DNA from 3 places in the Herbaspirillum camelliae genome. Region 2 is predicted to be linked to each of the others. Evidence: predicted binding sites of a transcription regulator. Region 2 holds the regulator's gene; each other region holds the start of a gene.
The links. Region 2 encodes sigma-54, which starts transcription at its own class of promoters, with help from an activator protein. Its sites were predicted from a motif close to TGGCANGNAANCTGCTTT; they were not measured.

Region 1: a site for sigma-54 is predicted at 4,458-4,475, ahead of BGK68_RS11115 (PEP-CTERM sorting domain-containing protein). Genes of this name have one in related genera too.
Region 3: a site for sigma-54 is predicted at 4,980-4,997, ahead of BGK68_RS25480 (PEP-CTERM sorting domain-containing protein). Genes of this name have one in related genera too.

What each region holds. Positions count from the first base shown of each region.
Region 1 is NZ_KV880769.1:2,495,494-2,503,316, forward strand. It holds gene BGK68_RS11090 (cupin domain-containing protein) at 1-99, shown strand, start outside; gene BGK68_RS11095 (fumarylacetoacetate hydrolase family protein) at 103-1,086, shown strand; gene BGK68_RS11100 (NAD-dependent epimerase/dehydratase family protein) at 1,083-1,562, shown strand; gene BGK68_RS11105 (MFS transporter) at 1,559-2,131, opposite strand; gene BGK68_RS11110 (sensor domain-containing diguanylate cyclase) at 3,286-4,290, shown strand; gene BGK68_RS11115 (PEP-CTERM sorting domain-containing protein) at 4,520-5,215, shown strand; gene BGK68_RS11120 (ABC transporter permease) at 5,377-6,420, opposite strand; gene BGK68_RS11125 (sugar ABC transporter ATP-binding protein) at 6,423-7,823, opposite strand, start outside.
Region 2 is NZ_KV880769.1:111,980-119,802, forward strand. It holds gene BGK68_RS00465 (cation:proton antiporter domain-containing protein) at 1-736, opposite strand, end outside; gene BGK68_RS00470 (KpsF/GutQ family sugar-phosphate isomerase) at 1,094-2,122, shown strand; gene BGK68_RS00475 (KdsC family phosphatase) at 2,122-2,676, shown strand; gene lptC (LPS export ABC transporter periplasmic protein LptC) at 2,673-3,281, shown strand; gene lptA (lipopolysaccharide transport periplasmic protein LptA) at 3,351-3,956, shown strand; gene lptB (LPS export ABC transporter ATP-binding protein) at 3,958-4,701, shown strand; gene BGK68_RS00495 (RNA polymerase factor sigma-54) at 4,774-6,264, shown strand; gene hpf (ribosome hibernation-promoting factor, HPF/YfiA family) at 6,418-6,780, shown strand; gene grxD (Grx4 family monothiol glutaredoxin) at 7,094-7,405, shown strand; gene BGK68_RS00510 (UbiX family flavin prenyltransferase) at 7,429-7,823, shown strand, end outside.
Region 3 is NZ_KV880769.1:5,701,326-5,709,148, reverse strand. It holds gene BGK68_RS25500 (sensor domain-containing diguanylate cyclase) at 1-371, opposite strand, end outside; gene rarD (EamA family transporter RarD) at 496-1,389, opposite strand; gene BGK68_RS25490 (substrate-binding periplasmic protein) at 1,658-2,464, shown strand; gene BGK68_RS25485 (methyl-accepting chemotaxis protein) at 2,785-4,725, shown strand; gene BGK68_RS25480 (PEP-CTERM sorting domain-containing protein) at 5,053-5,649, shown strand; gene BGK68_RS25475 (DUF3297 family protein) at 5,845-6,093, opposite strand; gene BGK68_RS25470 (iron-containing redox enzyme family protein) at 6,302-7,690, shown strand; gene BGK68_RS28585 (hypothetical protein) at 7,808-7,823, shown strand, end outside.

The sequences.
Region 1 (7,823 bases), 2.4 Mb from region 2:
TGGGCCAATCGCTCGGGCCGGCCCTGCCGCATGCTCTTCATCCTGGTCGATGGCCGTTATGAGGCCGACATCGCCGCCCAACTGCGCAAGGAGGGCTGAGCCATGAAACTGGCCACGCTCCCCGATGGCAGCCTGGATGGCGCCTTGCTGCTGGTCTCGCGCGACCAGCGCCAGGCCGAGCCCGTGCCGCAGATCGCCGCCAGCCTGCTGGACGCCGTGCAACGTTGGGACCAGGTGCGGCCCTTGCTGCAAGAACGTTACGACGCCCTCAACCAGGGCGGTCTCACTGAGACCATCGCATTCGACCCGCGCCAATGCATCGCCCCGCTGCCACGCAGCCCGCAATGGCTGGATGCCTCGGCCTTTCTCAATCATGGGCGGCTGATGGAAGAGGCCTTCAAGACACCACCGATCCCGCATTTCGACACCGTGCCCGTGATGTACCAGGGCGCCAGCGATGATTTCCTCGGCCCCTATCAGGACGTGGCGCTGCCCTCGGAAGAAGATGGCATCGACTTCGAAGGCGAATTCGGTGTGATCGTCGGCCCCGTCCCTATGGGCGTGCAGGCCAGCCAGGCCTTGCAGGCAGTGCGTCTGCTGGTGCAGATCAATGACTGGAGCTTGCGCGCGCTGGGGCCGCATGAGATGAAGACCGGCTTCGGCTTCCTGCAGGCCAAGCCTTCCACCGCCTTCGCTCCCATGGCCGTCACCCCCGACGAGCTCGGCCCCGCCTGGCGCGACGGCCGCGTGCAGATGCGCCTGCAGGTGCAGTGGAACGGCCAGCCGTTTGGCCATCCGCACGGCGGCGAGATGAATTTTTCCTTTGGCGAACTGATCGCCCACGCCGCCCGCAGTCGCCGGCTCACCGCTGGCACCGTGATCGGTTCGGGCACGGTGTCGAACCAGTCGCGTGCGGCAGGATCGGCCTGCATCGCCGAACGCCGCGTCATCGAAAAGATCGACCACGGCGACATCCGCACCGGCTTCATGCGCTTTGGCGACGAGGTCAGCATGCAGGCCTGCTTTGACGATGGCCGCACCGGACCCTTTGGCCTGCTGCAACAACGCGTGGTGCCAGCACGATGAAGATCCTCGTCACCGGCGCAGGGGGCTTCATCGGCGCCACCCTGGTTGCACTGCTGCGGCAGCGCGCTCAGGCAGGCGGGCGGCGCATCAGCAGCCTGGCCGTACTGGACCGGCAACTGGGCGAGACTGCGCCAGAGATGGTGCGCATCGAAGGCAATCTGCAAGATGCGCAGGTGCAAGCACAGATCGTCGCCTTCGGCGCTGACCTGTGCTTTCATCTGGCCGCGCTGCCCGGCGGCGCCGCCGAGGCCGATCCCGCGCTGAGCCGGCGCGTGAACCTGGACGCCACGCTGGACCTGTTCGAACTGCTGGCCCGGCGCGACCCGGCCACACCGCCCCCAGTGGTGGTCTACGCCAGCACCATCGCCGTCTATGGCCTGGACCTGCCCGATCCGGTGACCCCGGCCACACCGACCCGCCCCGCATTGATTTATGGCGCGCACAAGCTGGCCTGCGAAATCCTCCTGGCCGACTAGACGATTGCGCGGGGGGAGAAATGTGAATGCATTGAATGAATAAGAAAAGGGCAGTTCCCGAGGCTGCGGTCATCATAAAAAGATGGCGCCACGAAAAAAAAATCTTGAATCACGCCACCCAAAAACTGACCGCCACCCAACGCCAGAACAAATGTAAATGACAGCAGTGACATTCTTTTGGCCAAATCTGCAGCGCTTGCAGTGTCCGCGATCAATATTCTTCCCAGCACGGCCATGCCACCGGCTCCTACTCCTTGTATCGCACGGGCTGCCAAAAAAACGGATGGAGTTGCAGCGTTGGCTGCAACTCCCGCTGCCATGGAGAACAGAAGCAAGGCGGTCACAACTGCCACTCTACGACCGCAACGATCTGCTAATACCCCCCATACCAATAGGGGGGCCGCACAGCCCGCGAAAAAGACGACGAGCGAGAGTGAGGCTATAGCCTCAGTAAGGCCAATGTCGTTGCCAATCTGTGGGAGCACGGGAAGACACAATGTCGAGCCCAATTGAGCAAGAAACACTAGCGTGCAGCTCAGTACGGTAGTTCCATTGCGTGGATTGTTCATGTCTTCACGAAGCTGAAAATTAATTCCGCTGAGTCTGGATCCGTCAGAGGACTTAATTTGCTAAATCGGCAGGGTGCCGGACGCTACCGCCGTATAAAGTGACGAGGCAGGATTATCCCCTGAGCATATTTTTCATAGTGGACCAAACTCACACATTCCTCACATTTGTGGCTTTACTAGCAAAAAATTGAGCCACTCAAGTTAACCTACCTTCCTTTTCCTTCTAAGGCACAGAAGCCTTGATGCCGGGTAGCCGCAGAAGGACTTACATCCGGTGACGACAAAATTTGTCTCAGATCATATTCGTTGAACGAAATGCTTGAAAACAGATAATCAACTCGCTAGCATTGATTTGACCTATCAATAACATTCGGGGAGTTATTGTCAGGTTGTGAACAAGGGGGGCTTTGTTCACCCACCGTCTCACTGAATCTGCGACGCTATCTAGCCTACGGCATGATGCGGATTCAGTGAGACGGTGTCGTTTTGGAGCTGAGAAAAACTCATCAATCATCTTGGCTCCGCAGTGTTGCCCAATAAGTGAAGGGCGCTAAATTGTTATGCTGGCAGCAGCGTGTCCATGCGTTTGTTGATCGCTAATTCGTTATCCTGAAATCCCAGGCAGTGCCTGTGCGGATCTTGAATTGGGGTCATGTCATTCACTACAAGAAAAATGGCACAAGCACCAGCAAGGTCAGTAGTCCGGCGGCGCTAAAGGAGGGGGAATGCGTAACGTCTACACGACTCATACGGGGCCGCTCGCGCGAGGTGAGCAGGCTTGCCTTTCAGGCACAGGGGAGTGCCTCCCACACGATCTCGAGCGCTGGCGCCTGCGCCTTGTGAGTTCCTGTGTGTATCGCCGGTTGCCAACGCATCTGGCGAGCTCATCGATCACGAAACTGTCTCGGTTGGAGAAGGGGAGAATTGCCCTCTCCATGGGAAGTGCGAGCAGCATTTCATTCAAGATCGTCTGATTCTCCAATCCCGATTTCGCCGTAAATAGCTTCTCGTGTCAGCTCCGTTGCATATCGAGAAGACTTGGCGCTGCCTAGAGCTATCTAAGCTCTAAGCGATTCAGAAATTATTAGTCCGACCGATTGCAGCTGAGCTGTTCATGAAACGAGTTCTAACTAAATAAAGGATTGGAGCGATGCATGAAGAGGGATCTCGAAGAAAGACATCGTCAATCGCAGGCCGAAAAATCCGTAGGACGTCAGTTTCCCAGACTGCTCCGAGCCACCCTGGACTCTCTCGATAGCCAGATTGCATTGATAGACCGTACTGGGGTGATCCATTACGTCAACAAGACATGGTGTGAATTCGGGATCGAGAATGGCATACCTGCTGGCTACAGCTGGATTGGCATCAATTATCTCGCCGTATGCCGTTCGGCAGGCAACAGTGGCGATGGTGATGGTCGAAAAGTTTATGACGGCATCCGATCAGTTGTCGAGTCTGGTGCACCGTTCTTCCAGTACGCATATCCATGCCATAGCCCCAATGAGCAACGCTGGTTCATGATGCGCATAGCCCCAGTGCTGGAGGCGGAAGATTTCTTCGTCATTTCTCACGTCGTCATTACAGGACGTAAATTGGCTGAACAGCGCGTTGAGCGTCTGAATGAAAAACTTGCGCAGCTGGCCGTCACGGATAAATTGACCGGCTTGGCCAACAGGATGAAGCTGGATGAAGTGCTTGATAACGAAATAAATCGTGCTGATCGATATGAAAAAAATTTATCGCTGATACTGCTGGATATTGATCACTTCAAGGAAGTGAATGACAATTTTGGGCATGCGACGGGCGACGCTGTTCTGGTTGGTATCGCGGAGATCTTGAGGCGTAACGTGCGGTCCTCAGACCTGGTAGGTCGTTGGGGCGGGGAGGAGTTTCTGCTCATCTTGCCGGAATGCGACATAGAGGATGCCTCGCGCATGGCCGAAAAACTAAGATTACTGATAGAGAAATATAACTTCGTCCCTGTCGGTAGGCGCACATGCAGCTTTGGCGTTGCGGCCTATCAAGCCGGACATGACCGTACTACGCTTCTGACCTTGGCTGACTTGGCACTCTATCGAGCAAAAAATAGCGGGCGCAATCGCGTTGAGATCGCCGCTGGCCTCGAATCAGCAGCCAGTAAAAGAGATTGCAGAATCTAGACGTGGCAATCAAAAACAAAGATGCATGGTGCAGAAATCTACGTTGCCCCTGCTGCTGGCATGCGCATCAAGCTTTTTTGACAGTGCGCATAACGGTGTGTCGAGGTCGTTGACAGACAAGATCGAGCGAAAAAGATAAGCCCTTGTTTCTGCGGACATTGTTGTGCTGGCACTCGATTTGCTAAATGGACTGCGTCACTTCGACTCATCTTTTTCAGGAGATACGCAGATGTCCATCCAACGACTTTCCCTCAGGTTCAGCCTGGCCGCTACCCTCATGGCGGCCGCCCTTGCACCAGCGCATGCCGCTGTCATCGACACCACATTCATCGACACCACCTCACTCTGGGACGGAAAAAACATTGTCTATCCCTTCGGCGGCAGCGGTTCCACCACGACCTACGGTGAAACCTTCTCGGCTCCCGGTGGAGCGCTCAAGAACTTCACGTTCTTTATCAATACCTTCGGCAAGAGCATTGCCGCCAGCGCCCGGATCTATGCATGGAGCGATCAGCAGCAAGGCGGATCGGCGCTGGGCCAGGCGCTGTTCAGTCAGGCCGTCACGCTCAACAGCAATAGCCTGCAGTCTTTCACCTTCAATGCAGGCAGCCTGGCGCTGAGCAAGAATGCTTCTTACGTGGCCCTGCTGACCGTGACGGATAACAGCCAGCCCGGCAACTCACAGTGGGGGATGCTCTCGCGTCGCTCCGGACGGCCTTATGACGGCAAGTTTGTTTTCTATAACAATAATGGCGATGCCACCCTTCTCACCAACTCGAAATGGGATGGTCTGGATTGGTCCAATTCGCTGGCCTGGAAAGCCAGCTTTACCGACGTCCCGGAACCGGCCAGTCTTGCCTTGCTGGGGATGGGGCTGTTCGGATTGATGGCAAGCCGTCGCAAGAACAAGTCCGCCCAGGCCTGAACAGTGCAGGTGTGAATAAGGCAGAAGTGGCCGGTTGGTCCGGCCATTTCTGTTTTTTTTGCGTGTGCTGCGCGACTCTGCATGGCGTTCTTCTTCATCGTCTTTCATGCCACGGACGAAAGGCAGATCGGACTATTGTTTCCATCCTGCGGCGCCAGACCCTACTTCTCCCTGCGCAACGCAAACACCGCCCCCGCCAGCACAATGAATGCTCCGATGATGGCCTTCTGCCAGGTACTGGGCACACCCGCCAGGATCAGCACATTATTGATCAGCGTCACCAGCAACACCCCCAGGAGCGTCCCCACCACGCTGCCATGTCCACCGGTAATGCGCGCCCCGCCCAGCACAACGGCGGCGATCACGTCCAGTTCGCTGCCGACCAGGTCGAAAGGATTGGCCAGGCGCGTGCTGGATACATGCACGATCCCCGCCAGTCCCGACAGGAAGCCCGCATAGCCAAACACGAACAGATGCACCGAGCGCAGCTTGTAGCCCAGGCGCTCGGCAATGGCCAGGCTGCCGCCGACGGCGTAGACGGCGCGGCCCATGAGGGTGCGGTTGAGCAGCCACCAGGTCAGCACGCTGGCCAGCACCAAGACCAGCACGGTGGCCGGCAGCACGGCATGCAGGCCGTTGGCGGTGTCATGCCGGGCCAGCGCCAGCTTGCCGAAGCTGTCCATGGCATGGGGGATGTTCATGAAGAAGACCGTGCCCACGAAGGTCAGCAGGATGCCGCGATAGAGATACTGCGTGCCAATGGTGACGATCAGCGAAGGCGCCTTGAGCCAGTCCACCAGCAAGCCATTGAGCACACCGAGCCCGGTGCCGCCGACCGCGCCGGCCAGCAGGATGACGGCGATGTGCGTCTCAGGGAACCAGGTCATCACCACCTTGGTGATGGAATACATGGTCAGCGCGGCAATGGCGGCAAAGGAAACATCGATGCCGCCGGCGGCCAGCACGATCATCACGCCCAGGGCGAACAGGCCCAGCGTGGTGCAGGCGCGGACGATGTCGAACAGCACGGCCAGCTGGAAGAAGGCGGGGTTGATCAAGGCCACCGTCAGCACCACCAGCACGATGAGCAGCAGGGTGAAGGCGGAGGGATTTTTCTTGAGCAGGGCGGCCAGGCTGGGGCGGCGCTGGACAGGTGCGTCGGCGCTGGCGTCGGCGGCCTGGCGGGTGAGGGTGCTTGCATCCATGACTAAGTTTCCTGACTTTGCTCGGAGACCAGATCGTGGAACAGCTCGCTCTCGGCGAGTCCTTCCACGGCATAGCGGCGCACGATGCGGCCGCGTTTCATCAACAGCAGGTTGTCGCAGTTCTGCAGCAGCTCGGGCAGGTCGTCGCTGATGAGGATGACGCCCAGGCCGCGCTGCGCCAGGTCCTGGATGATGCGGTAGATGATGTCCTTGGAGCCCACGTCCACGCCCACCGTCGGCCCATGCAGGATCAGCACGCGCGGGTTGATGGCCAGCCAGCGGCCGATCAGCACGCGCTGCTGGTTGCCGCCGGACAGCGATTGCACAGGCCGGTCTACATCGGGCGTGGCGATCTGCAATTGCCGCACCGTGTCGGTGGAAAAGCGCTGGCAGGCGGCGGCGTCCAGCGCGCCGAACTTGCCGCGCAGCTTGCGCAGGATGGTGGTGACGATGTTGTCGCGGATCGACTTGTCCAGGAACAGGCCTTCGCTGATGCGGTCTTCGGGGACGTAGCCGATCCCATGGGTGATGGCGTCGCCGGGATTGCGCAGCGACAGCGGCTGGCCTTCCAGCGTGATCTGGCCTGCACGGGCGGGTTCTACGCCGGCCAGCGCCAGGGCCAGTTCGTTGCGGCCTGAATCCAGCAGTCCGGTAATGCCCAGAATCTCACCCTGGCGCAGTGCGAAGCTGACATCCTCGAAAGCGCCATGGCGGCTCAGGGAGCGCACTTCCATGAGCGGCTTGTGCAGTTGCGCGTCGACGCGGTAGCGTTCCTGGCTCAGTTGCTTGCCGGTCATGAGCTGGCCCAGCTGGGCCTTGGTGAATTGCTGGATCGGGCCTTGCGCGACCTTCTCGCCATCGCGGAAGACGATGGCCTGGCCGCCGATGGCAAAGCACTCATCGAGCTTGTGGCTCACGAAGAGCACAGCCACGCCATTGGCGCGCAGGCCGTTGATGACCTTGACTAAGGCATCGACTTCCTTTTGCGTGAGCGAGGTGGTGGGTTCGTCCATGATGACCATGCGCGCGCTGGTGGCGATGGCGCGCGCAATGGCGATCAGCTGGCGGGTGGCGATGGGCAGTTCGTCCACGCGGGTGTCGAGGAAGTCGGCATCGGCGGGAAGATTGACGGCGCGCAGCGCCCGCGCGGCGGTCTGGTTCAGGGCGTGGCGGTCGAACAGGCGCGCCAGCCGGCCGTGGTGATGCACCAACTGTTCGCTCAGGGCGACGTTCTCGGCCACGCTCATGTTGGGCAGCAGGGAGAGATCCTGATAGACCGTCTCGATGCCCAGCGATAGCGAGGCCAGCGGGGTGAGCTCGGCCACGCGCTGGCCCTGGATGTAGATTTCGCCTTCGCTGGGCGGCTGCGCGCCGGCGATGATCTTGATGAGGGTGCTCTTGCC
Region 2 (7,823 bases):
ACAGACCGGCCTTTTCGGTGATCCACGCCGCGCCCAGGGTGATGAGCAGCAGGTTGAGCATGAACAGTTCCTGCGAGCGGCGCTTGACCACGATGCGGAACCAGCCGCGCATGAGCTTGCTGCCGAAGAACAGCAGCAGCGCCAGCACCACCAGGGCCTTGGCTGCGGCCCAGCCCAGCGTGACCATGATGTTGCCGGACTCGTTGGCCAGCGCTGGCACCACGATCAACAGCGGCACCAGGGCCAGGTCCTGGAACAGCAGCACGCCCAGGATGCGGCGACCGTGCTCGGTCTCCAGCTCCAGCCGTTCGGTGAGCAGCTTGGAGACGATGGCCGTGGACGACATGGTCAGCGCGCCGCCCAGGGCAAAAGCGGCCTGCCAGCTGATATTGAAGAACTGCGGCAGGAAGGTCGCCGCGCCCCATCCCAGCACCATGGTGGCCGCAATCGTGGTGGCCACCTGCGCCACGCCCAGTCCGAAGACGATGTGGCGCATGGCCGAGAGCTTGGCCAGCGAAAACTCCAGGCCGATGGAGAACATCAGGAACACCACGCCGAACTCGCCCAGGGCGTGGGTGGTTTCATTGTCCTCGGCAAAGCCCAGGCCGTGCGGACCGATGACGATGCCCACCACCAGGTACCCCAGCATCGGCGGCAATTGCATCATGCGGAAGGCCACCACGCCGAGCACCGCGGCAGCCAGCAGGAATAAGGTCAGTTCCAGTCCGGAAAACATGTCTGGTTCAGTTTCTTGTAACGATGATAATTATTTTGACTGTTGCACGGCCGCCATCGCCCCCCCCCTTGCGGCTGCCGGCGGCACGCACCGGGATGAAGCGCTTTACTTCATCGCCAGTCCAGGTCGGAAGCATATTGCTTCATGCAACCATTGGGTAGCCGTCATTTTCGCAACGCCTTCCGGACGGCCTCGGCACGGTCGTCATCCACCGCTTCCAATGGCCGGCAATCCCCGGTGGCGCGCTGCTGCGCTGCGATGCGGCGGGGTGCCACGGACTCGCATGTCAGCATTTCCTTACATCTGGCCAGTTGTCTGGCAAGTTTTTTGCTTTGCTAATTCGTTTATACTTCGGTTATGAGTGTAACCGATGACAAAACCACGCCTGCATCTTTTTCGGCCGAGGCCGCCCGCCGCGCCATCGAACTGGCGCGCCAGACCCTGCAGATCGAAGCCGATGCCATCCTGGCCCTGAAGAACCGCCTTGGCGACGACGCCAGCGAACCGCTGGCCCAGGCCGTTCACCTGTTGCTGCAGTGCAATGGCCGCGCCGTTGTCTCGGGCATCGGCAAATCCGGCCATATCGCCCGCAAGATCGCCGCCACCCTGGCCTCGACCGGCACGCCCTCGCTGTTCATGCATCCGGCCGAGGCTGCCCATGGCGACCTGGGCATGGTCACGCCCAATGATGTGTTCATCGCCATCTCCAATTCCGGGGAAACGGGCGAACTCATGGCCATCATGCCCATCGTCAAGCGCATGGGCGCGGTGATCATCGCCATGACCGGCAACGACCATTCCAGCCTGGCGCGCATAGCCAACGTGCATCTGAACGTGGGCGTGGACAAGGAAGCCTGTACCCTCAACCTGGCTCCCACCGCCAGCACCACGGCCACGCTGGCCATGGGCGATGCGCTGGCGGTCTCGCTGTTGGATGCGCGCGGCTTCCTGGAAGAAGATTTTGCCCGCTCCCACCCGGGTGGCGCGCTGGGTCGCCGCCTGCTCACCCATGTGCGCGACGTCATGCGCAGCGGCGACGCCATTCCGGCGGTCAGCCCGGACGTCTCGCTGTCGCAGGCGCTCATGGAGATCACGCGCAAGGGCATGGCCATGACCGCCGTGGTGGATGCGGACTTCCGCCCCATCGGCGTGTTCACCGATGGTGACCTGCGCCGCCTGCTCGAACGCGGCCAGGACTTCAGCCAGTTCCGCATTGCCGAGATCATGCACGCCAATCCACGCACCGTGAACCAGGACCAGTTGGCCGTGGACGCAGTGCAGCTGATGGAAGAATTCCGCATCAACCAGTTGCTGGTCACCGATGCCCAGGGCGTGCTGACCGGCGCCCTGCATATCCATGACCTGACCCGCGCCAAGGTGATCTGATGACCGCGCCCTCCTTCGCCAGCACCCTGCCGGCAGCCGCCCTCGAGAAGGCCGCCGGTATCCACCTGATGATCTTCGACGTCGATGGCGTGCTCACTGACGGCGGTCTGTTCTATGGCGAAGAAGGCGAGGCCTTCAAGCGCTTCAACGCGCTCGATGGCCATGGCATCAAGATGATGCAGCAGTTCGGCACGGCCGCAGCCATCATCACCGCGCGCCAGTCGCCCTATGTGCTGCGGCGCGCGCGCGATCTGGGTATCGCCCATGTATTCCAGGGCGTGCATGACAAGCGCCAGGCCTTCGAACAGCTATTGCAGCACACCGGCCTCGACGCCAGTGTATGCGGCTATCTCGGCGACGACGTGATCGACCTGCCGGTGCTCACGCGGGTGGGCTTCAAGGCTTGCGTGGCCAATGGCCACCGCGAGGTCAAGCTGCGCAGTCACTACGTGACTCAGGCCAGCGGCGGCAATGGCGCCGTGCGCGAGATCTGCGACCTGGTGCTGGCCGCGCAGGGCAATTACGAGGCGGCGCTGGCGCCGTACCTGGCATGAGCGGGCGCAGCGGCGAACGTGCGGCCGACCGCATCCGCATCGGCGTGATCCTGGTGCTGCTCATCGGCGCTGCCCTGGGCAGCGTGTGGGTGTTGCAATCCATGCGCGCGGCGGGCGACCAGCAGGCCGCGCAACGTCCGCGCGGCAAGCCCGACTATTACCTGGAAAACTTCAGCTACGTGAAAATGGGGCCGAACGGCCTGCCGCGCTACGACATGTCGGGCGTGAAGATGGTGCACTACCCGACCGACGATTCCTTCGAGATCACCAAGCCGGTGGTCCACAATCTGGATCAGGGCAAGCCACCCATGGAGCTCTATTCCGATACCGCGCGCGTCACCGATGAGCAGACCCAGATCCATATGTACGGCAACGCCAACGCCATCCGCGCGCCCTACAAGGGGCGCGAACAGATGCGGGTGGTCTCGGACTACCTGCTGCTGTTGCCGGACGACGAGATCGTCAAGACCGACAAGCCGGTGGCCATGACCATGGGCACGACCCGCCTCAACGGGGTCGGCATGGTGGCCAACAATGCGACCCAGGTGGTGCAGCTGTTCGGCAATGTGCGCGGCTACTACGAACCGACCCCGAAGAAACGCTGATAACACCGATTCGCGCCCCCCGATATTCCGTCAGAACAATAACGCCAAGACCCGACCAGACAGGATTTTATGAAACGCTCATTCCTACTTCCGCTGCTGATGCTGGCTGCCCTCAGTGGCGTGGCGCGCGCCGAGAAGGCCGACACCACCAAGCCCACCAACATCGAAGCCGACCAGATGGTCTACGATGACGTGCGCCAGGTGAAGACCTTCACCGGCAACGTCGTCATGACCCGCGGCACCCTCATCATCAAGGCCGGCCGCGTGGTGCTCACCACCGACCAGTACGGTTATGAAAACGCCGTGCTCTACGCCGCCCCCGGATCGCTGGCGACCTTCCGCCAGAAGCGTGACGGCGGCCCCGACCTGTGGATCGAAGGCCAGGCCGAACGCATCGAATACTCGGAGCAGACCGAAGTCTCCAAGCTGTTCCAGCGCGCCCATATCCAGCGCATGGATGGCAAGCGCATCACCGACGAAGTCAATGGCGAATTCATCTCCTACGACAGTCGCGCCGAATTCTATTCGGTCAACAACACCGCCAGCGGCCAGAGCAAGCCGGGCGCGGGCCGCATCACCGCCGTGATCCAGCCGCGCAATGCGCCGCCGGCGCAGCCGGGCCAGCCCGCTCAGCCTGCCACCCCGCAGCCCACCCAGCCCGGAAAGGATCAGTAAGATGGCAGCAAGCTCGCTGGTCGTGCGCGGCCTGAAGAAAAGCTATGGCGCGCGCCAGGTGGTGCGCGACGTTTCCATGGAGGTGCGCAGCGGCGAAGTGGTCGGCCTGCTCGGTCCCAACGGCGCTGGCAAGACGACCTCGTTCTACATGATCGTCGGCCTGGTGCCTTCCGATGGTGGCGAAATCGATCTGGACGGAGAACCCATCTCGCGCCTGGCCATCCACAAGCGCGCCACGCTGGGCTTGTCCTACCTGCCGCAGGAAGCCTCGGTATTTCGCAAGCTGACCGTGGAGGACAATATCCGCGCCGTGCTGGAACTGCGCCAGGAAGACGGCAAGCCGCTCTCCCGCGACGAGATCGAAGGGCGCCTGAACAACCTGCTGCACGAATTGCAGATCGAGAAGCTGCGCGAGAGCCAGGCCCTGTCGTTGTCGGGCGGTGAACGCCGGCGCGTCGAGATCGCCCGCGCACTGGCCACCGATCCGCGCTTCGTGCTGCTGGATGAACCCTTTGCCGGTATCGACCCGATTGCCGTGATCGAGATCCAGCGCATCGTGCGCTTCCTCAAGGAACGCGGCATCGGCGTACTCATCACCGACCACAATGTGCGCGAGACCCTGGGCATCTGCGATCGCGCCTACATCATCAACCAGGGCACCGTGCTGGCCAGCGGCAACCCGGAAGAGATCATCGCCAACGAATCAGTGCGCCGCGTTTATCTGGGCGAGCACTTCCGCATGTAACCCAGGCACAGGCGCAACCGACCAGCACACCGGCATTGCAACCAGCGGGCCACGCCGCTTCCAGAAAGAAAGATGAAACAGTCGCTCCAGTTACGTACCTCGCAGCATCTCGCATTGACGCCGCAATTGCAGCAGTCGATCAGACTGCTGCAACTGTCGACGCTGGAATTGCACCAGGAGCTGGAGCAGATACTGAGCGACAATCCCCTGCTGGAACGCCTGGACGATGCGCTCGACAATTCGGTGCGCCTGCTGGCCGATGGCGCCGTCTCTTCCGCGCCCTCAAGCGGCGTGAGCGAGACCACCGGCAGTGAAGCCAGCAGCGAAGCCGCGCCCGCAGCGGCCGATGGCGAATCCAGTTTCGAGTACCAGGACACCGCCCCCGAGGGCGTGAGCGGCGACTCCGACTGGAGCTTCGACGATGTGGCCCGCAGCGGCAAGTCGCCCGATGACGAAGACGCCCGTCCCCAACTGGAAGCCCACGAGATCACGCTGCGCGAACATCTGCTGGAGCAGATCCGCGTCACCGCGCGCACGCAACGCGACCGCGCCCTACTGGAACTGCTCACCGATGCGCTGGACGACAGCGGCTATCTGGAAGAGCCGCTGGAAGACATCCTCGCGCGCCTGCCCGAAGAGCTGGGCGTGGACCTGGAAGAGCTCTCCATTTCACTGAAGCTGCTGCAAAGCCTGGATCCGGCAGGCGTAGGGGCGCGCAGCGCCGGCGAATGCCTGGCCCTGCAGATCCGCCGCCTGCCCAAGGTGCCCTTCGTCACGCGCCGGCTGGCGCTGAAGATCGTGGAAGATTACCTGCCGCTGTTTGCGCAACGCGACTTCAACAAGATCAAGAAGGCGCTCGATTGCGACGACGAAGACCTGCGTGAAGCGCAGGCCGTGATCCGCCAGTGCCGTCCGCACCCCGGCGCGGAATTCGCCCGCGATGCCTCGGACTATGTCGTGCCGGACGTGATTGTCAAACAGACAAAGAATGGCTGGCAGGTCATGCTCAACCATGAAGTCATGCCCAAGCTGCGCGTCAACGCCATGTATGCCAGCGCGCTCAAGCAGGCCAAGGGCGAGGGATCGCTGTCTTCGCAGTTGCAGGAAGCCAAGTGGCTCATCAAGAACATGCGGCAACGTTTCGATACAATTTTGCGCGTCGCGCAGGCTATTGTGGAACGTCAAAGAAACTTCTTTTCACATGGGGCAGTCGCCATGCGCCCCCTTGTGCTACGTGAAATTGCTGATACACTGGGTCTACACGAGAGCACTATCTCTCGCGTGACAACTCAGAAATACATGCTCACACCGCATGGCATGTTTGAGTTGAAGTACTTCTTCGGTAGCCACGTCGCGACTGAAACCGGAGGCGAAGCTTCCTCCACCGCGATACGGGCGCTGATCAAACAGTTGATAGGAGCCGAAAACCCGCAGACCCCATTATCCGATAGCAAGATTGCGGATATGCTGGCAGAACAAGGCATGGTGGTCGCGCGACGCACAGTCGCCAAATACCGCGAAGTGTTGAAGATTCCGCCAGTCAATCTCCGCAAGTCCCTCTGAGTTTTTCCTCAGTTTTTCTGTAGTACCGTTGCTGTGTTCCGGCAAGCATCCCGCTGATGCCCATGCCATCGGACACGAAGACCGTGCCCGTGGTACAGCTGCAGCAAGGATGAATTGCACGAACCTCCAGTGACTTCACGATAGGAGTCTTGTATGAATCTGACCATCAGTGGACACCACCTCGAACTGACCCCCGCCATCCGGGAATACGTGCAAAGCAAGCTGGCCCGTATCAAGCGCCATTTCGACAACGTGATCGACGTCAGCGTGATCCTGAGCGTAGATAAACTCACAGAAAAGGAAAAGCGCCAAAAAGCGGAAATCAACGTCCACATCAAGGGGAAGGATCTACATGCGGAAAGCATTGCGCACGACCTCTATGCAGCCATCGATGCGCTGATCGACAAGCTCGATCGCCAGGTCATCAAGCACAAGGACAAGTTGCAGGAACATCACTCCATGGCCAAGCGCCTGCCTGAAGAAGCCCCGGACGACGCGGTCGCCGGCGCGGCATGATGCCCTGATCTTCAACCTTTCATGAGCAAAGGGCGCGCAAGCGCCCTTTTTCATTTCTTCGCACCGGCGGTCATTTCCCGGCAGAAAATCCGCATAGGATATAAATAATTTCCCTCATCCATGGGACCGGCTTGAAGAAGCAGATGGCGGCCTTATCTTTTCCACAGCCCTTCGGATCAGGAAAATGATTTGATATAAAGCATTTCCCGAAAACAATATTTCCGCAAACGCAAGACAAGTCGCCCGTCCGACTCCAACGCGCGCGACGGCTTTTCCCTATAATGTCGGCAATCCCATTTTTAAAGGCATAGCCATGAGCGACGTCCAATCCTGGATCAAAGAAACCGTGACCCAAAACCCTGTCGTGCTGTTCATGAAGGGCACTGCGCAATTCCCGCAATGCGGCTTTTCGGGCAAGGCCATCCAGCTGCTCAAGGCCAGCGGCGCCGAGAACATCGTCACCGTGAACGTGCTGGAAAGCCCGGACGTGCGCCAGGGCATCAAGGAGTACTCGAACTGGCCCACCATTCCCCAGCTGTACATCAAGGGTGAATTCGTCGGCGGCTCCGACATCATGAGCGAGATGTACGCCTCGGGCGAACTGCAGACCCTGATCAAGGGCTGATCTTTTTCGCGCCTGAAGCTCCCGTGAGCGTTTCTTCCAGCCAGCCGCGCCAGCGCCTGATCGTCGCCATCACCGGCGCGACCGGCGCCATCTATGGCGTGCGCTTGCTGGAACACCTGCGCAAGCATGGCCAGATCGAAACGCATCTGATGGTCTCCGAAGCCGGCGTGCTCAATCTCCACCAGGAGCTGGACATGCGGCGCAGGGATGTGGAAGCGCTGGCCGATGTGGTGCACAACGTGCGTGATGTGGGTGCCTGCATCGCCAGCGGTTCCTTCGCTTCCACCGGCATGGTGGTGGCGCCCTGTTCGATGAAGACCCTGGCGGCCGTGGCGCATGGCCTGTCCGACAACCTCATCACCCGCGCGGCCGATGTGGTGCTCAAGGAACGCCGCCGCCTGGTCCTGATGGTGCGCGA
Region 3 (7,823 bases), 5.6 Mb from region 2:
AGCAAGCGCTTGCCCTGCTCGTCGAAGACATACAGCCCATCAAGCTGGGGCATCTCGGAGGAAATCCGGCGCAGCAGCGGCATCAGGTCCACCAGGCTGGCATGGGCAATGCCGACGCTGGCGATGCGGTCGCTCATGTCCAGCAGTAATCCGTCGGTGGCTTGCAGCACATCGTAGGCGTGGCGCGCCAGCGCCTTGGCCACATTGCCAGTGTAGATGCGGTTGTTTTCCAGCTGCACCACCCGCGCCGTCAAGCTTTGCCACAGCAGGCCGCCGGCGATGGCGGCACAGATCAGGACGACAAACAGCCGGGCCCGGCGCGCGACCGAATGACGCGCGTTCGGGCCCGCTTTTGCCAGTAGCGGACGCATATTGTTTTCTCCCCCTCCAGGTGACCGGTCTCCATCCCCACGGAGCCGCCTTGCAGTGAGTATAGGAAGAAGGGGAGGGCCTCAGCACCGCGAAGAGATCACGAAAAGCCGCCCTGTTTGGCGGCTAGCGCGGCGTTTGTCGCATCAACTTGGCACTGTGTATCGCAGTAAGCAGCACTGCCAACCAGATCGGCACATAGGTGCCTAACTGCGCCAGGGGCAGCGACTCTCCCAGCACGGCGATGGCGACCAGCACCAGCAAGATCGGCTCGACATAGCCCAGCACGCCGAAGAGCCCCATCGGCAAAAGCTTGCCGGCCCGCAGATAGCAGGCCAGCGCCACCATGCTCAGCAGCCCCAGACCAGGCAGCAGCAACAGCATGGAAGGGGTGCGCAGGGTAGCGGCCAGCGTATCCCCGAGCGCCACGGCGATCAGTGCCGGCAGCGCCAGGATCAGCAATTCGACCGCGAAGATCATCAGCGAGTCCAGTTGCAGGCGTCGGCGCAGGATGAAATAGGGCGGGTAGCCCAGCGCCACGGCCAGGGTCGGCCAGGAAAAGCTGCGCGTCATCCAGATCTCATGCGCCACGCCGATGCAGGCCAGTAGCACCGCCAGCTGCTGCAGCAGATTGAGCCGTTCGCCATAGAGGAGGCGGCCGACCAGCACCATCGACAGCGGCAACAGGAAATAACCCAGCGACACCTCCAGCGCCTGGCCATTGACCGAGCCCCACAGGAACAGCCATTGCTGGAAACCCAGCAGAGCCGCCATCAGCAGCAGCAGCAGACAGCGCGCCGGTGTACCCAGCAGCTCGGCGCAGGCCTCTCGCAGGCGCGGCAACTGGCCGCGCCAGGCGATCAGCGCCAGCACCGCCAAGGCGGTGGCGAGGATGCGCCAGCCGAAGATGTCATTGCCGTCCAGCGGCGCCAGCAGGCGGGTATAGCCGGAGAGCAGCGCGAACAGCGCCGAGGCCAGGACCGAGAGGCCGACGCCGCGGCCGATTTCGTGATGAGGCATTACGCAAAATCCAGTCTGTACGATTTGTCTACCCGGGGGCTTCCGCGCAGGCAAAAAGCGCCATTCTAGGGCAAGCGGGCCGAATGGGCCGGCCTGGCCTACGACGCAGCCCTGGGAAATCCTGTGGCGAAATGCATTGCATGCAGCAGGGAGATGGATATCCGGTTTGGCCTGGCGCGCCAAACAAGGTTATGCTTGGCGTCAAAACGACACTGATGAATTGCGGCCAGAACGCGATCGCAAGCAAGCCACCAAGGGGGGATGGACCATGTTCAAACTGCTGCCCGCTTACACACTGGCGCTGGCCATGTCAGCCATCTCGGCCACGCCTGCTGCCGGCGCGGCCGAATGCACCAAGCTGGTGGTGTCGGCCGATTCCGATTACGCGCCCTTGCACTGGTATGACGGCAAGCGACTCACCGGCGCCAGCATCGAGATCGCCACGCGCGTGCTGGGGGCCTTGAACATTCCCTTCGAGGTGCGCTACGTCGGTCCCTTCCACCGCGTGCTCAAGGCCGCCGAGAGTGGCGAAGTCGCCATGATCGCCTCGCTCAAGATGACGCACGAGCGCCAGCAATACCTGGCCTTTACCTCGGTGCCGCTGTTCGTCAATCCCATTGCCGTCTTCGTCGCCCGTGACCGGCGCTTCGCCTATGGCGGCTGGAAAGACCTGGTCGGCAAGCGTGGCGCCATCACGCTGGGCAACCAGTTCGGGGGTGGCTTCGATGAATTCATGCGCGACAACCTGAGCATCGAGACCGCGCAAAAGACTTACATGAATTTCACCAAGCTCGATTCGGGACGGATCGACTATCTCGTCACCGGCTATTACAGCGGCATGATCTACCTGAACCAGACGCAGCAGCAAGACCGCTTCATGCCCTTGCGCCCCTTCGTCAGCGAAACTGACAACTATCTTGCCCTGAGCAAGGCCAGTCCCTGCATCAAGCACCTGGCGCGCATCAACGCCCAGCTGGAAGCGATGCAAAAACGCGGCGAGCTGCGCGCCGTGTTGCAAAGCTTCGAGACCGATCTGCGCATCGAGTCCAACGACACCATGCCGCAGTCGCGTTAAGCACCTCGATCGGCGTGAGGTTTTGAGTGTTTTGTGCCATCGGGAAATTTAATTGGCGCGCCGGGGAACTAGCGTCCTGTCCACGTACTCTGTGAATACTCGTGTTTTTGCGGATGAGTTCCGCCGAGGCGAGACGGTCGGAATTAAACAACAACAAAGCGGCGTCACGAACGAAATCAGTTAGAAAAGAAGCGCGGCCTCATTAGAATTGCCGCTCTACAAGATCCGCAACAGCGCGGATCGCAGCGTAACGAAGCGCTTGCGGGCAAGCCATCTCCAAGGATCGATGACGATCCTCCACTCATTTAAAGAACAAGCCCATGCGCTCCCTGATCAATCATCTCAGATTCTCACGCAAGTTCGCCCTGATCGGCGCACTCGCTTTTCTCCTGTTCATCGTCCCGACCACCCTGCTGGTGCGCGGCAATCTGCAAGACCTGGCCACCGCCCAGCGCGAGCAATTAGCGGTGGAACCAGGGCGCGATCTGTTGCTGCTGCTCAAGCAGATGCAGCAGCATCGCGGCCTGTCCGCACTCTATCTTTCCGACGGCAACGCCGGCGCGGCTGATCGCGCCGAGCGCCAGAAGCAGGTGGAAGCCACGCTGGAACGCGTACGCACCGGCATCCTGCCGCTGCAGGACAAGGCCCTGATGGAATCGCTGGAACGCGTCTCTTCACAGTGGCGCGCACTGACACAGGCCGTCTCTTCCAAGGCCATCACCGGTGCCCAGAGCAACCTGCAGCACGCAGAACTGATCGCCCTCGAGCTCGACCTCATCGATCAACTGGCCAACAGCTCCGGCCTGGCGCTGGAGGCCGAAGCGGCGCTCTTCTACGTGCAGCGCGCCGTGATGAACGAACTGCCGCAACTGACCGAAGCACTGGGTCAGACCCGGGCGCGCGGTGCGGTCATGCTGGGTCGTGGCCAGGCCAGCGCGGAAGAGCGCGCCCGTCTGGAAAACCTGGCCGATCGCGCCCGCCGCAGTTATGAAAGCGCGCGCAAGTCGCTGACGCTGGCGGCTGGCCGGCATGCGTTGCCGGCCAATCTGGAGCGCGCCCGAGCCGAAGCCCTGAAGGCCGCCGAAGAAGGCTTCAAGCTGGCCGACAGCGCCATCATCCGCGCCGACAACCTGAGCATGCCGGCGCCTGAATGGGTGGCCACGATGACCCGCATCATCGATACCCAGTTCGTGCTGGTCAATGCCTCTTTCGACCTGATGCGCGATGAGTTGCAAGCCAAGATTCCGCGTCTGCGCAACGAACTGCTGCTGCTGTGCGGCCTGCTTGGCCTGCTGGCGGCTGCCGCCCTGTGGGTGATGGTCGCCGTCACGCGCGCCACCACGACAGCCATCAACGACGCCGTGCGTCTGGCCGAGGCGGTGTCGGCGGGTGACCTGACCCAGCACGTGCAGATCAATGGCAGCGATGAAGTGGCGCGCCTGCTCACCGCGATGCAGGCCATGACCTCCCAACTGAGCACGGTGGTCAGCAGTGTGCGCAGCAACTCCGAGAGCGTGGCCACGGCCAGCGCCCAGATTGCGCAAGGCAATGCCGATCTGAGCAAGCGCACCGAGGAACAGGCCAGCGCCCTGCAACAGACGGCAGCGTCGATGGAAGAACTGGGGTCGACCGTGGCGCAGAATGCCGATGGCGCCCGTCAGGCCGGTGACCTGGCGCGTGACGCCGCGCACGTGGCCGGTCAGGGTGGCCAGGTGGTGCAGCAGGTGGTGCAGACCATGCAGGGTCTGCACGCCAGTTCGGATCGCATCAGTGACATCATCGGCGTTATCGATGGCATCGCCTTCCAGACCAATATCCTGGCCCTCAATGCCGCCGTCGAAGCGGCGCGCGCGGGCGAGCAAGGACGCGGCTTCGCCGTGGTCGCCACCGAAGTGCGCAGCCTGGCCCAGCGTTCGGCCACCGCTGCGCGCGAGATCAAGGAACTGATCACCGCCAGCGTCGAGCAGGTGGGGCAGGGCACCCAACTGGCCGACCAGGCCGGCAAGACCATGGAAGAGATCGTGACCTCGATTCGCCGCGTCAGCGACATCATGGTCGCCATCAACGCCGCCACCGCCGAGCAGAACACTGGCATTGCTCAGGTCGGCCAGGCCGTCACGCAGATGGATACCACCACGCAGCAGAATGCCGCCCTGGTCGAAGAAAGCGCGGCAGCGGCCATCAGCTTGTCCAGCCAGGCGCGAGAGCTGGTGCAGGCCGTGGCTGTCTTCCGCGTGGGGCAGCGCGCGCTGATGATGTAGGAAGCCGGTGAGGCGCCTGGATCGTTGCAGAGGCGGCCAGGCGCCGCAGGTTTTTGCAGGATGATTTTTATAATAAAATCCAGTTTTGAAATATTCAATAAAAATAAGTCAATGGCGCAAAAGCGCTCCAGTAAAGGGTTTTGGAAGGTATCAAAAATTGGTAACGGATGTTACTGTCGGAAAAAGTTACATTTTCTACCGATAGAAGATGCGTTGAAAATCCAAGTGACTGATTTCCAAGAGAGTTGTTCGAATGGCATGTTTTGTGCATGGGTATATCCACTGCAACACCTCCATTCCTATCACTACTTCTCAAGGAGAATTTATATGTCATTGATCAAAAAGACTTTCGCCAGCCTGGCGTTTTTGCTTGCTTGCAGCACGTCGGCATCGGCGGCGATCGTTACGCAATCCGATGCGGTGGGCAGCTACAATGCCAACGCTAACACCCCGGATGAGCGCGTAGTCGGTTTCCGCATCGCCAAGGGGACCCGCGGCTTCACTGCCGTCACCGGACACTCCACTACCTATGATCAGGGCTGGGGCGCCAATGAGCCGTTGTTCAACTATCTTTACGTCAGCCTGAGGAGGGGGACGGATAATCTGTGGACCGATATCTTCGCAAGGGCAGTGCGTGCGCCTGATGTCCAGCCGCTTCAGCCCTACCAGGCGTCAGCCAACGCATTGAGCGCCCTCAATGCCGCACTGCGCAGCATTGACTGGTCGAAGAACCCCAATGTGGAGCTGCAGGTGCGCTCGCATCCAGCCCCTTTCCCCGGCCATGAATTGCACTCGGTCACCCCGGTGCTGGTCGCCAGTTCGCGCGAGGCCGAGGTTCCCGAACCTGCCTCGACCGCCATGCTGGGCATCGGACTGGTGGGCCTGATGCTGGCGCGCCGGCGCAAGGGCGGCGTGGCCCACTAAGATAGGCTGTGCTGGCAAGAAGACCCGCCTGGTGCGGGTCTTTTTGCGTGAGCGCAGGCCCGCGCTGGAAGGCGTACCGACCCATCTGTATTGCCATGTTGGCAGGACCCACGACTTCCCGGATAACAAGGCTGCCTGCAAAAGAAAAGGCCCGCATGCAAAGCGGGCCAGAGGGAGACGGTGCAGTAAAACGGATCAGCGGTAGAACGGTTCGACCTGGCCCTTGAGCTTGGTCATCATGGGATTGCCCTTGCGGTCCAGCGCGCGGCCGGCGGGAATCTTGATCCAGCCTTCGCTGATGCAGTATTCGCCGACGTTGTTGAATTCCTTGCCGTTGAGCTTGATGCCCACGTCGAATTCAAAGACGGCGGCGACGTAGTGCGGGCTGCGCGGATCGACCGAGAGGCGGTCGGGGAAGCTGGGGCGTTGTGCGGTATCGTTCATGGCCGCGATTATCGGATATCTGCCCGGCCAAGACAATCCTTTAGGCGCTGGCCGCACCTCTGACAGGCGCCGCCGCCCTGGCAGTGCCGTCTTCCTACCCGGATGGCGGCATCCTCCGACAGCAGCGCTGGCCCCTGGCTGATAGCGCTGCCGGCGCGAACATCGCATGCTGGGCGCAATGTCCCCATGTCCATTTGCGCGAGGAAGTATGCAAGCCACCCTGGAAGAAATGCAGGCAGCCGCTTCGGCTTCCCGCCGATATCATCCCCACAACAATTCCCGCAGCGCCGAGCTGTTGCCTGCGCGCATCTACGCTGAGCTGAACGTGGCCGAGCCCGGCGCGGCGGCGCTGGCGGACGCGCATCGGTACCTGATGACGCAACTGGAGGCGACCCAGGCGCTGCCCTGCGAGCTGCCCCCTGCGGGGCAAGACATGGCCGCCTGGATGCAGGCCCGCGCCGCCCAGGTTGGCCTGGCCTATGAAGCCTATCTGCAGGAACGCCGCGCGGGCGCGCCGCGCCAGTATTTCTCGGGACGCGCCCATGCGCTCAATTTCCTGCTGCGCGTGGCGCCCACCAAGCTGGTCGATGGCGCCTGGCTCTACAGTGCAGTGAAGCACTGGCGCGATCCGGTGTTTCGTCCCCTGATCCTGACCTATCTGGAAGAGCTGGGTGATGGCGAGGTGGCCATGAACCATGTGAGCCTCTATCGCAGCCTCTTGCAGGCCCATGGCTGTGAGCAGGCCGACTGGCTCTCGCAGGCGCATTATGTCCAGGGAGCGCTGCAACTGGCGCTGGGCTGGCATGGCGATGAATTCATTCCTGAGATGTTCGGTTTCAACCTGGGTTACGAGCAGTTGCCGCTGCACCTGCTGATCACCGCCTACGAACTCAACGAACTCGGCATCGATCCCTACTATTTCACGCTGCACGTGACCATCGATAACGCCGCCAGCGGCCACGCCCGCAAGGCCGTCGACGCGGTGCTGGAGGCAGCTGCGCAATGGCCGGACCGCGAGCAGTTCTTGCAGCGCATGCGGCGCGGCTACCTGCTCAATGAACTGGGGGCGAGCACGCTGGGCGTGATCGGCTCCTTCGACCTGGATCAGGAAGTGCAACGCGTTCTGGCCGACAAGGCCGCATTCGGCCGCATGATGCATTCGGATTATTGCCGCATTGGCGGCAAGACCGTCAATCAATGGCTGGAGCTCCCGGAGGGCATGCGCGACTTCCTGGCCGCGATGGAACAGGGCAAATGGATCCTGCGTGGCGAGCCGGCCGGACACAGCCGCTTCTGGCGACTCATCGATGCGCCTGGCGGCGAGATGTTCGGCGTCTTCAATGGCTATGAAAAGCAGGTCATCCGCGAGTGGATCGAGACCGGCTGGGACGACGCGCCCCGCCAGCCCAGCTTCCGCGCGCTGGCGCGCGGCCGCCAGCACGTGGCAGAGGAGCGGGAGCAGGAGACGCATTCCCGGCTGGACGTGGGACTGGATGCGCTGGTGGCGCAATTGAGTCCCGCTTGCCATCACCTGCCCCCGGGGCTGGAGGCGAGCCGTCTGTTCAGCCAGCACTATCGCACCCGCTGCGTAGTCTGAGAAGGCCGACGGGCCGGGCTCGGCTATAATGGCGCCTTCCCGGACGTGGGGGCGTTGCGCGCCTTGCCACGGCCTTGTCAGTGAAACCGCCAGCTACAGCTGGCCGCAGGAGAAACCATGAACAACCGCGCAA